One region of the Streptococcus rupicaprae genome, then DNA from elsewhere that is predicted to be linked to it. Evidence: predicted binding sites of a transcription regulator. Region 1 holds the regulator's gene; the other holds the start of a gene.
What was found. Region 1 encodes Rex, which represses fermentation and respiration genes when NADH is low (regulators of the CRP and FNR family bind a similar motif). Its sites were predicted from a motif close to TTGTGAANTANTTCACAA; they were not measured.
Positions count from the first base shown of each region.

Region 1 (6,122 bases):
CTGGACAAGTGGATTACGAGCTAGAGCTTGAGGTTACGGACCCTGAAGCAGGCAAGCAAGCTTTCCACGACTTTTTAAAAGAGCAGCAGATTGACTTTAAATATGCTAAATCCAAGGTCGTTCGTTTTCTGAAGACCCTAGAATAAGCTCTGAGGGACCTGTCTTTCAAAACCCAATAATCAGCTAACCAGGCAGCCTCTGCGTTAGATATAGGAGGCCGTTTCGGTAAAAAGGCTATCGCCCCGACTAGAAACGAGCCGATTCATTCAGTCACTTCTCTGCGGTGGAGGCCTTAAATTATTCCTCTGAAAAACGATTTGAAGCCTGAAATTTATTCCTTTTTTTGGTAGAATGATAGTAACTAAGTTTTAAAGGAGTCCTATCTAATGGTCAAACCCTACCATGACAAACAGGTAAAGCTTTTTGCCCTCAATTCCAATCGTGAACTGGCTGAAAAAATTTCTCAAGATACAGGTATTCCCTTGGGAACTTTAGCATCGCGTCAATTTTCAGATGGCGAAATCCAGATCAACATTGAAGAGTCTGTCCGCGGAATTGATGTCTATATCATTCAGTCTACCAGTTTTCCGGTCAACAACCACTTGATGGAACTCTTGATCATGATTGATGCTTGTCGCCGAGCTTCTGCCAATTCGATCAATATTGTCATGCCTTATTTCGGCTATGCTCGTCAAGACCGTATCGCCAAGCAACGCGAACCGATAACAGCTAAGTTAGTTGCTAATATGCTGGTCAAAGCTGGCGTCAACAGGGTTCTAACTCTCGATTTACACGCTTCACAGATCCAGGGCTTCTTTGATATTCCAGTCGATAATCTCTACACGATCCCCCTCTTTGCGGAATATTGCTTTGAATTGGGATTAAAAGGGAGCGATGTGGTGGTTGTCAGTCCCAAAAATTCCGGCATCAAGCGTGCCCGTTCTCTAGCGGAATACCTGGACTCACCGATTGCCATTATCGATCACGAAGAAGATGATGCTGGCCGGCAAAAAGGGTATATTATCGGCGATGTGGAAGGGAAAATAGCTCTTCTGATCGATGATATTCTCAATACTGGTGTCACTTTTAGCGAGGCTTCTGCAACTCTGAAACGCGAAGGAGCGACTGATATCTATGCCTTTGCCAGCCACGGACTTTTTGCTAGCCATGCCGCTGACAAACTCAATCAAGCACCTATCAAGGAAATTATCGTGACAGACTCTGTCGCTACGAAAGAAGAAATTCCTGCTAATACCAAATACGTCACTGCTAGCCATTTGATTGCGGACGCCTTGATCCGTATCCACGAACGCAAACCAGTCAGCCCACTCTTTGCCTTCCAAAAATCCAAAAAAGCTAGCCACAAGGATTCCTGATGATTTATTTAGACAATGCCGCCACAACGCCTCTATCCCAATTAGCCTTGGATAAACTCTACGAGGTCAACAGAGACTGTTTTGGCAATCCCTCCAGTTTACATAGTCACGGGCGAAAGGCTGCACAAGTCTTGCGCCAGGCCAGACAAGCCATTGCCAGCCACTTAAAAACAGACCCAAACCGCCTCGTTTTTACATCTGGCGGGACAGAAGCCATCACCTTGGCTATCAAAGGCTATGCCCTAGCCCAACAGAAAATGAGCAAGCACCTGATCACCACTACCATCGAACACCATGCCGTTCTCCATACAGTAGAGGCACTGGTCAGAGATTACGGCTTTGAGGTGACCTACCTCTCGCCTAAAAATGGACAAATTTCAGCTCAGGATGTTGAAACTGCGCTACGGCCAGATACTATCCTAGTCTCTGTTATGCATACCAATAACGAGACAGGTTATCAATTGCCCATTAAAGAGATTGCTCAATTGCTCAGGTCCCATCCTGCTCGCCTTCATGTCGATGCTGTGCAGGCAATCGGTAAAGTTCCGATCTATCCAGAAGAGGAAGGCATTGATTTTCTTTCTGCATCTGGCCACAAGTTTCATGGACCAAAAGGCGTTGGCTTTCTCTATACTAATACCAATCGCCTCAAACCGCTCTTGGTAGGCGGTAATCAGGAAGATAAGCGCAGAGCCAGCACCGAAAACCTGGCCAGCATTGCCGCCATGGCTGAAGCCTTGACAGAGAGTCTATCCTCTTGGCAAGACAATTTAGCCCATGTCCGCCAGCTTAAAGAAGACCTGATCGCTGGCTTAGACGCTGCAAAAATCCCCTACTACCTCAACCAGCAAGAGCCTGTTAGCCCCTATGTCATCAATATCGGTTTTCCAAACCAGCTCAACGAGCGCCTGCTCATGCAACTGGATTTAGCAGGTATCTCTGTCTCTAGCGGTTCTGCTTGCACGGCTGGCAATATCGAACCCAGTCATGTCCTTGAAGCCTTCTATGGGAGCTCCAGTCCCAGACTCAAAGAAAGCATTCGCATTAGCCTATCATCCCACACATCTTCTGAGGACATTCAAACACTTATCGCAACATTAATCAACCTACTAGGAGAATAATCTATGGCTTTTACAGCATCTGTTCATCTAAAAAACTGCCCCTTTAGCTACGAAATAGACCCTAAAATCAAGAAGTATACCCTGCTTGATAATACCTTCATCCAAAATAAGCTGGGAAATTTTGAGCTCAGCCGTTTGCTGGAAGAAATTCCCAATTCTGGTGAGGGCTTCCTCCTGAAAATCATTATCAATAAAGACCTAAGCGGTTTTAAAATCAATATTACAGACAAATCTGGTCTGCGACTGGTTGACATCTTCAAACCAGGTGCCAATCCTGTTATCCAACAGAAGTTCTTCTTCCTCATGGATAGCCTGGTCGAACGCGATGTCTTCAATAAAATTGAAAGAAAGTAGGTAGAAAACATGATTACCATTACTTATCAAGATAGTTACCAACAAGAACGGACATTAGTCTACGATAACATGAATGCCTTTAGCCGTGCCTTTATGGGTTGTATTACAGTTCCTGATTACCTCCCTGTCCAAGATGTGACCATCAATGGCCAATCAATCGGTTACCAAGGAACTATTGGCGACCTCTATCGAGACATTTCAGCCATGGATTTGGAACAATACTCCTAAAAAGATAGTTTCTCAACCTTATCGATTCCGTAAAAAAAGCTATAAGCAAATTTTATAGCTTTTTCAGTTTGTCAAAATTGCATTTTTCACAAACTTTCACTAAAATAGAATCTAAGAGACTAAAGGAGAGACTAGAATGAAACTCGAAAAAGATCAAACAATTCCTCGCGCTACTGCTAAGCGTCTATCGCTTTACTATCGTATTTTCAAACGATTTAATGCTGAACAAATTGAAAAAGCATCCTCCAAGCAAATTGCGGATGCTATCGGTATCGATTCAGCCACTGTTCGCCGAGATTTCTCATACTTTGGCGAACTAGGCCGTCGCGGCTTCGGCTACGATGTCAAAAAGTTGATGAACTTCTTTGCGGATATCTTAAACGACAACTCGATTACCAATGTCGTTTTGGTTGGTATTGGTAACATGGGCCGTGCCCTCCTCAACTACCGCTTCCATGAGCGCAACAAAATGAAAATCGTCCTGGCCTTTGACATTGACCAGCACCCGCTTGTCGGCACGGTGTCGGAAGACGGTATCCCGATCTTGCCGATTTCACAATTGGCAGAAAAAGTTGAGGAAGTTAAGGCACAAACAGCTATCCTGTCTGTTCCAAGTGTTAAGGCCCAGGAAGTTGCAGACCAATTGGTTGAAGCTGGAATCAAAGGAATCCTCTCCTTCTCACCAGTGAATCTTTCCGTCCCCAAAGACGTAGTCGTTCAGTATGTTGACTTGACCAGCGAACTTCAAACTCTGCTCTATTTCATGCGAGAAAATTAAGGAATAAAATATGTCCCAACCTATCATCGGTATCACAAGTAATATTGAATACAATCCAGAAGACCGCAACTTCTTTCAGGTTTATGTGGCCAAAGGCTACGTGGAAGGGGTCCAAAAGGCCGGCGGTCTACCTCTAGTTCTGCCTATCGGTCAACCAGAGCTAGCTGCTGGCTATGCCCAAACCATTGATAAATTGATTTTAACAGGCGGTCAAAATGTCATGCCCCATTTCTACGGTGAAGAAAAAACCATTGAAAGCGATGATTACAGCCTGGGGCGTGATGAATTTGAGCTGGCCCTCATCCAAGAGATGGTCAAGCGGCGCAAGCCAATTTTCTCTGTCTGCCGTGGCACGCAACTGTTTAACGTAGCCATGGGCGGCACACTCCATCAAGAAATCAAGGAACATTGGCAGGACCTGTCAGCCATGCACCCTACCCATAGTATTTCCTTGCAGAGCCAAACCATTTTGGCCAAGATTTTTGGCCCTAGCCCTGCGATTAATTCTTTCCATCGGCAAGCCATCAAGGATCTTGCACCCAACTTAGAAGTCATTGGTTACTCTGATAAAGATGACATCATCGAAGCTGTGCAAGCCAAGGATGGTTACCCCTACTTAGGAGTCCAATGGCACCCAGAATTTATGATCGATCATCGAGAGGAAGACCTCAAACTCTTTGACTATATCGTCAACCAGCTCTAAAGCAGGTCCGTTTCCTCCCGATAGGAATAATAATTATTGGCTCCAATGATTAAATGATCAAGCAAAACAAGGCCCAGCAAATCGCTGGCTTTTTTGATATTTTTAGTAAAGTCATCATCATTGCGACTGGGTCTGGCCTTGCCTGAAGGATGATTATGAACCACAATGACCGAAGTTGCCATATACTTGATGGCATAGTGTAAAATTTCTCGCGGCTCAGCGATGGAGCGCAGCACAGACCCAATAAAAATGGTCTCCTGCTTGATAATCTGGTTCTGTGTATCTAAGTAAATAGCGATCAGGTGCTCTTGTTTCTTATCGCAAAGCTCGGCCATCATCTTTTTAGCTAATTTTTCACTGCTCAAGACCTGCTCCATTTGCCGGTACTCGGCCTGATTGATCCGTTTTCCCAGCTCAATCATAGCCTTGATTTCAATGGCCTTAACCTTGCCAATACCAGTCAGGGTTTGCAATTCCTGAACAGACAAGTGACGTAATTCTGTCAGACTGCCGATACTCTTTAAAAGATTGCTGGCCAGATGAAAAACCGAGTGACCTTTGGTCCCTGTCCTTAATAAAATTGCCAGAAGTTCTTGGTGGCTCAGCTGCTCTGCACCGTGCTCCAACAAGCGTTCCCGTGGCAAAAGTGACTCTGTATCAAACGAAATACTATACATGACATTCCTCCTACTCTTTAATTCGTAAAGCAGGCCAAAATGATAGTCTTTGAAAATCAAAGATCCCTCTTTTCAACTCACATCGAGGAACACCATTTCTATCATCCGTTTCATTTCTTAGGCTAAAATGATGTTCTTTGAGTATAAGGTATAACCTTTAACTACTCAACCAATTTTGGGCAGAAAAAAAAACTCAAATCCAAGTCTCTAGGGAGCTGGATTTGAGTTTTTCCTTATAGCTGAATTTGATTATAGGATTTGCTAAAGGCATCGAGGATTGTTTGGTCTGCTTGTTCAAATGGTTGGGAGCTTTCAAGAGTTCCTTTGACAATGGTCCGAAACTCTGCGCCAGCATCCTCACAAGTGACTAGGGTAATCTCTGTTACACCCGGCACATCGTCAACAACATCTACGCGGTCTGGCGTCACTGTTTCAACAGTTGTTAGAACATAGGTATAAACAGTCGTCTTATCGGTTACATAAATTTTCATGCCTGGTTTGCCATTTTCCAAAGGGGAAAACAGCATCTTGCTTCCGCCTGTAATCCCAAACACATGGTGACTGGCCAAGGCATAATTCCCTTGCCCCATCACTTGGTCTTCTTTCATGGTACCTGCCCCATAGTGGAGCACTTCATTGCTAAGTCCCTTAAAAATAGGGAGGTTCATCTCAAGTTCTGGGATAGCAATACCTCCGATAACCGGTAATTGCTGGGCAGCCCATTGGTTAGCCAAAACAGACTCCGTAGAGAGAGACTCTACCTCCTCAAAAGAGAAGGTGGTCGCGACCTTTTTATTAGTCTCAATTTGCTCTGCTGTTACTTTTTCCACCTGATATTGATTAGTCCGCCAAGCGATAATAGTATTTCGGATTGGCGTATTAAAA
Region 1 is NZ_JBEPLO010000003.1:29,171-35,292, forward strand. It holds gene ABID29_RS01815 (CYTH domain-containing protein) at 1-146, shown strand, start outside; gene ABID29_RS01820 (ribose-phosphate diphosphokinase) at 387-1,376, shown strand; gene ABID29_RS01825 (cysteine desulfurase family protein) at 1,376-2,497, shown strand; gene ABID29_RS01830 (DUF1831 domain-containing protein) at 2,501-2,851, shown strand; gene ABID29_RS01835 (DUF4649 family protein) at 2,861-3,079, shown strand; gene ABID29_RS01840 (redox-sensing transcriptional repressor Rex) at 3,216-3,857, shown strand; gene ABID29_RS01845 (gamma-glutamyl-gamma-aminobutyrate hydrolase family protein) at 3,868-4,560, shown strand; gene radC (RadC family protein) at 4,557-5,237, opposite strand; gene ABID29_RS01855 (sortase family protein) at 5,471-6,122, opposite strand, start outside.

Region 2 (6,122 bases), on a different contig from region 1:
TCACAGGCAAAGAGGTTTTTAGTTGCTTTATCTTCGAAAACACCGCGCCCTGTTTCCTCATAGGCGTGCATGGCTAATTCACCATGGGCATCAAGGGCAGCTACAGAAGCTTTCGCAACAATATAGTCCACTTGCTCTTGATTGAGCTTGCGCATTTCGTCCAAGGCAACTAGCCCTTTTTGAACCAAGGTATCAATCGCTTGATTCACATCTTCTACAGCAACTTTTTTTGCTTTATCACTCATGTATAGACTCCTTTTTATGAGTTTGTTAATTTGTTCACAATATTATTGTACTACATTTCCAAAAAAATGTAAATAGTTTTCAACATGTTTCACAATCTTTTTTTGAGGTTTTTTCTCCTCCTTACTCCCCCTTTCTATTTGGTCACCTCCTTTTTCAAAAGTTTTTATTTTCACAATCTTTGGAAGCGATTTCTTGTCTCTTTTTCAATTCTAACATTTTTTGAAAATGGTTTCAAGAGGTTTTGGAGAATCTCTATCAATAAAATAAACAGACAAAAACCGAACAAGACTAAAAGGACTTAGTCCTGCCCAATACAGAACTAAATCCTTTAACTAAGTAAATTATCCAATTTTTGAGGGCAAGTACAGCAATCGTTTAGCAAATTATCCTATACTATAGTCGATAAGAGGGCTTTATCAGACCAAGGCTAACTACGAGCAGGGCTATACCGGCAAAAATCAAGCAACTCTTGTCTTCACTGGTTTTAGGAAGTAGAGTTTTTTTCTTGTTACTAACTTTAGCGTCAGACAAAACTGACTGGGCTGACTGTCCACCTTCTGTCTGACTAGAAGAAATTGAGATTTCCCTCGGAGATAACTGCGAAGAATACTGTCTATCATCTGATATATCTCCCTTTCGAGGATTTATGAAGCCAAGATTCGTCGAACCTGAGGATGCTTGCTGATTTAAATTGGTCCTTAAATTTGCTGAATCGGTGGAAATGATCGCCGAGGTTCTCCTGCTCTCTGCACGAGTTGGTGATGACGTCAACCCCTGATTACTCTGAGAATTCCCCTGATTAACAGTATTTGTTCCAGAGGAATTCTGAGGTTTTGGACTCGTTTGTTTGCTAGAAGCAGTCTCTGTATCTTCTGAAGGCGTTGTCTGATGAGGTTGTTGCTCTGATTTGTTCAATAAACCATCCAGTCTAGACTCAAATATCGTCAAAAGTTCTAAAATCTCTGAACGTTCAACTGTCAGACTTGCCTCATCCGTCACCGATTCCAAAGCAATGGCATCAACCAAGTAGGTAATACGATGTTTTTTGGGATAAATCAATTCCAACCAAACTTTGTGACGTTGCTCTTTAGGGAGTTGATTAATTTTATCTATAATTTTATTATAAATTGTCACCAATTCTTGTTCAGTCTCAAGTTTTTTCGTCCAAAACGCCAGTTTCTGATCAGCGAGGTTTGCCAACTGATTCAGGTAAGACTCATCCGTGAACGGTTCATAACCAATCAGATGAATACCTTTCTCAATATCCCTAAGATAGTGCTTACTCACTGAAATGTGTTCAGCAATAAACTCATCTGTCGTCAATACTCGACTAGGCATTGGACTCACTGGTTTAGCTTCGAATGCATGAACTTCTGTCACAAAGGTAAAGTCATATTCATGTCCTAATTGGTAGCGGTCATTTAATTGATTAAGTGCTTCCAATCTATCACTCATCAGCGTCATTTGATATAGCAACTTATCCCAATTCTCTAATTTATTAGCTTTAAAAGCTTCAGCCTCTTCTGCGGTAATCTCTTCTGGCAAATGCTGAGCATTACTAGAACCCACTGTGGTATAACGGTAATCGTTCACATCCAGTAGTTCAGGCTTCCCTTTAAAATTAATATGAGGGAGTGTTTGCAATTTAGTTATACTGTCAGCTTTTTTCTGATCTAATTCAGCTTGAATCCGCTGAAGTTGGTCTGAAGTGAGGAGCTGCCCTTTAATGCGATGTTCCAAACGATTGAGACGATTTAAAACTTCAGCTTGTTCCCCAATATAGCCCGACTCAGCATGTGCTGGACTAAACGACGTTTTATAGCTTACGGTGTAGCTTAACTTCTGTACAGCATCTGCCATAAAGTCATGATACTGTTGCTTGCGGACCTCCTCAGGTTGATTGTTGAAATAACGAATAAGTTCATTATACTTGTCACGAACGGGCTTAAACTCTTCAATGGACGCCTCTAATGTCGTCAAACGAGATAAGATACTATGCTGATAACGAATAAGGCTTGTCTCATCGTTAAGAACAGCCAACCAATTCAATTGAGCTAGTAATTCTGTGTCCAACATGCCTACTTCTGCAAAAGAATAACGTGGCAGTTCTTGTTCAATGTAAGGTACTCCCCGATAAAGGTCTAAAAAATTGAAACGCTGTTCCGATTGAGTTTGTTCATTGTAAGCTTTCAGGCGATTATAAACTTCTTCAAGTAGGCTTATCTTAAACAATTCTGTATCTAACTGTTTCAATCGTTTATTCAAATGAGCCACCAACTCCGAATCATTATTCAAGTCTGCCAACCAATAAAACCGCTGATCAAGGATAGACTTCGCTTCTTCATTTCCAGTCAGCTGCCGAAGCTTATCTAAAACCTCATCTCGCTTATTTTGCACTTCTCTTATTGCTTCTTGACGTTGTTCTTGCTCTCCAGCAACACTGATTTCCTCAGCATAAACTTTATTGACTGGAAAGTCTGTAGACAACATCGGTACCGCGATACCTAAACTAGCCGAAATCAGTAGAATAGGTATATGTTTTAAGGATTTTCTCATGATAAATCTCCTAGATAAATCTAAATTTCTTTGAAATTACTATTTTTATTTATTATACCAACTTTATTTAGTGCAATCAATAAATATATGCAAGATTGATAAAAATCCTTGTAGACTAAATTAATTAATTTTTCAGTATTTAGAGATGTTCAAATACCCCTTCATGTCTTTACTATTTTCCCCTAAACGCAACTCATCCCTGAAGCAAGAATACCTACACCCAATCAAGGTCTGACTTGATCCAATACCAGTCGTAATCAATCGCTTTTTGACTATTTATTCCTTAAACGACCAGACCACATTCCCAAGTAGATTCTTTCCCTTGCAGAGAACCACTAGTGCCAATAAAGTGAACAGACAAAACCCGAACAAGCCTTTTACTGCTTGCTCGGGTTTTGACATTTTAAATTAGTGTGAGTGGGTGAAGTCCAATACCATACGACCTTGGATCGTGCCTGCAGCCATTTCATCAAAGACCGCAACAGCATCTTCTACTGGGCGTTTTTCAACAACTGGAACAACCTTACCTTCTGCTCCAAATTGGAAGGCTTCTTCCAAATCCTTACGGGTACCAACCAAAGAACCAATGATTTCGATGCCATCAAGGACAGTCTTGACGATTGGAACATCCATGGTTTCTGATGGTAAGCCGACAGCGACAACCTTACCAGCTGCACGAACAGAGTCAATGGCTTGGTTGAAGGCTACCTTAGAAACTGCGGTAACAACTGCAATATGAACACCACCAGTCTTTTCTTGGATAAGGCCAGCAACATCTTCTACTTCACGACCGTTAACGACAAAGTCTGCTCCACTTTCAAGAGCCAAGTCTAACTTGTCTTGGTTAATGTCAATGGCTACCACGTGGCAGTTGAAGACATTTTTAGCGTATTGAATGGCTAAGTTTCCAAGACCACCTGCTCCGTAGATGGCTACCCATTGGCCTGGTGTTGGTTTAGCGCATTTGATGGCCTTGTAAGTGGTTACCCCAGCACAAGTGATGGAGCTTGCCTGAGCAGGATCAAGCCCCTCTGGCACCTTAACGGCATAGTCAGCTGTTACGATACACTGCTCTGCCATGCCTCCGTCAACAGAGTAACCTGCGTTTTTAACGGTACGGCAAAGGGTTTCATTACCGGTTGTACAGTATTCGCAGTGACCACAGCCTTCAAAGAACCAGGCAACAGATACGCGGTCGCCAGGCTTGAGGCTGGTCACATCTGGAGCTACTTCGCGGACAACACCAATCCCTTCGTGACCAAGAACACGTCCAGGCACCTTGCCAAAGTCTCCTTGAGCTACGTGCAAGTCTGTATGGCAGACCCCACAATACTCAATGTCTACAAGGGCTTCACCTGCTTCTAGGGCACGAATGGCGTGCTCCGCAACTTCCACATAGGTCCCTTCTGGATTTACAACTACTGCTTTCATTTTCTTTCCTCCTTTTGGAATGGTTTTCATTTTCAAATTTATTATAATACTTTTTGGAACCGAATTCAATTATTTTGTGATTTTTTTATCAAAAAAGTTCTATGGTTCAAACTTTTTAACAAAAAAGAGGTGGTCATTCCCAACCTCTTCTAACAGTTAAATAAGCTTCCACGAGGATTTTGTCGTTCAATCCCAAGGGTTCTATTTTCCAGTACAAAAGCAAATTCATTCGTCAGGATCTGAACGGACAAGCCCTGATTCTTAGTATCATAGGTTAGCTTGGCATGAAGAACCCTGACGAGTTCCGTAAAGACCAACCACTCCTCTTGCTCCCTAAAGATGGTGATGTCCTGCGGAAAAGTGACCTGCCAATCCCCAATCGTAATGGTTTGCTTGCTCGCCTGCTCAGCCATTGCCATGCCCCTCGCGAGAAATGTAAATCGCATCTCCCTTGAGCAAGAAATGACTCTGCCAACGTGGCAAAATCTTGATGCTCTGGTCTTCTTCTTGATAGATCAGAACGGCATTGAAGTCTGTGTAGTTCTTCTCAATAACCAGCAAGGTCTTTGCTTCTTCATCCACGTGAAAACCAAAGGATTCGTCTATAAAGATGTTTTTTCCGTAAAACGCCATCTGATGATAGTTTTTTTCTGTCATAGCTTACTCCAATCGATAAGTAAAATGGGCTTTTGAATATGGAAGATCTGTTCCATCGTCCTCGAAAGGACTCTGCTCCTGGTCATAATCTGGATAAATAGAGACCAAGTTGTCCTTGAAGGTCAATCCGACCTGCCAACGGGGGTCAATCTGCAAGGCCTGAGCCTCAGCGTCGTAGGACAAACAGGCATGAAGGGCCTGGCCATCTCGGGAGAAGACCAGCCAAGCCTGCCGTTCACCAACCTGCTTAGCCAAACGCAAGTCCTCATGGACAAGGAGGTCATAATCGCCGATTGATCGTCTGTGGTACTGAGCCTGTTTCTCCACCATTAAAAATACCTCGCTAAATTGTTCATCCAACCAGTCATCTTAACCTGTCACACCAAACGCCTTGTCTTGTCAGCTAGTTTACCAAGGCAAGGAGCCTTTGTCAACTCTTCCCCACTTTTCAGCAAAAGATCAGAAAAGTTGGATTGCTGGATAACCGCCAAAATAAATCTGGTGCCCGCTGGAATGGAACAAAAATTGATTAAAGACCTCAAGAGCCTCATCTCTAGTTTAAGAGTCAGACCGCTAAGGCAGTGGTTACAGTTTCCGTCTCTTCAGTCGGAGGGCATTGGCCAAGACAGAGACAGAACTCAGACTCATGGCAAGCCCGGCTAGCATAGGATCCAGCAGCGGACCACCGAAAAGGTAGAGGAGGCCCATAGCTACTGGAATCCCCAGCAAGTTGTAGGCAAAGGCCCAGAAAAGATTCTCTTTGATGGTTCTTAAGGTCACCCGACTCAACTTGAGGGCTGTCAAGACGTCTTGAAGGTTGGCCCGCATCAGCACCATGTCTGCCGACTCTATCGCAACATCCGTTCCCGAACCGATAGCCAAGCCGAGATTGGCCTGTACCAGAGCAGGCGCATCGTTGATCCCATCGCCGACCATGGCGACCTGGCGACCAGAAGCCTGCAAGTCTTTGACAATCTGTGCCTTATCCTTGGGCAAGACTTGGCTGAATACTTGGGCAATCCCGACTTCTTTAGCGATAGCTTGAGCAGTCGCCTCGTGATCCCCTGTCAACATGACCACCTCCAGCCCCATGGCTTGCATTTCAGCGATAGCGGCTCGGCTGGTTTCTTTGATTTGATCTGCGACAGCAATCAGGCCAATCACCTGCTGGTCAAGAGCCAGGTAAATCGGTGTCTTACCTGCCTCGGCCAGACTTTGCGCTATCTGGCTGA
Region 2 is NZ_JBEPLO010000018.1:5,125-11,246, reverse strand. It holds gene adhE (bifunctional acetaldehyde-CoA/alcohol dehydrogenase) at 1-245, opposite strand, end outside; gene ABID29_RS08150 (hypothetical protein) at 640-2,802, opposite strand; gene adhP (alcohol dehydrogenase AdhP) at 3,211-4,233, opposite strand; gene ABID29_RS08140 (hypothetical protein) at 4,383-4,679, opposite strand; gene ABID29_RS08135 (hypothetical protein) at 4,639-4,890, opposite strand; gene ABID29_RS08130 (hypothetical protein) at 4,894-5,220, opposite strand; gene ABID29_RS08125 (heavy metal translocating P-type ATPase) at 5,476-6,122, opposite strand, start outside.
Region 2: adhP (alcohol dehydrogenase AdhP) is a predicted target of Rex. The motif match lies at 4,308-4,325, and genes of this name have one in related genera.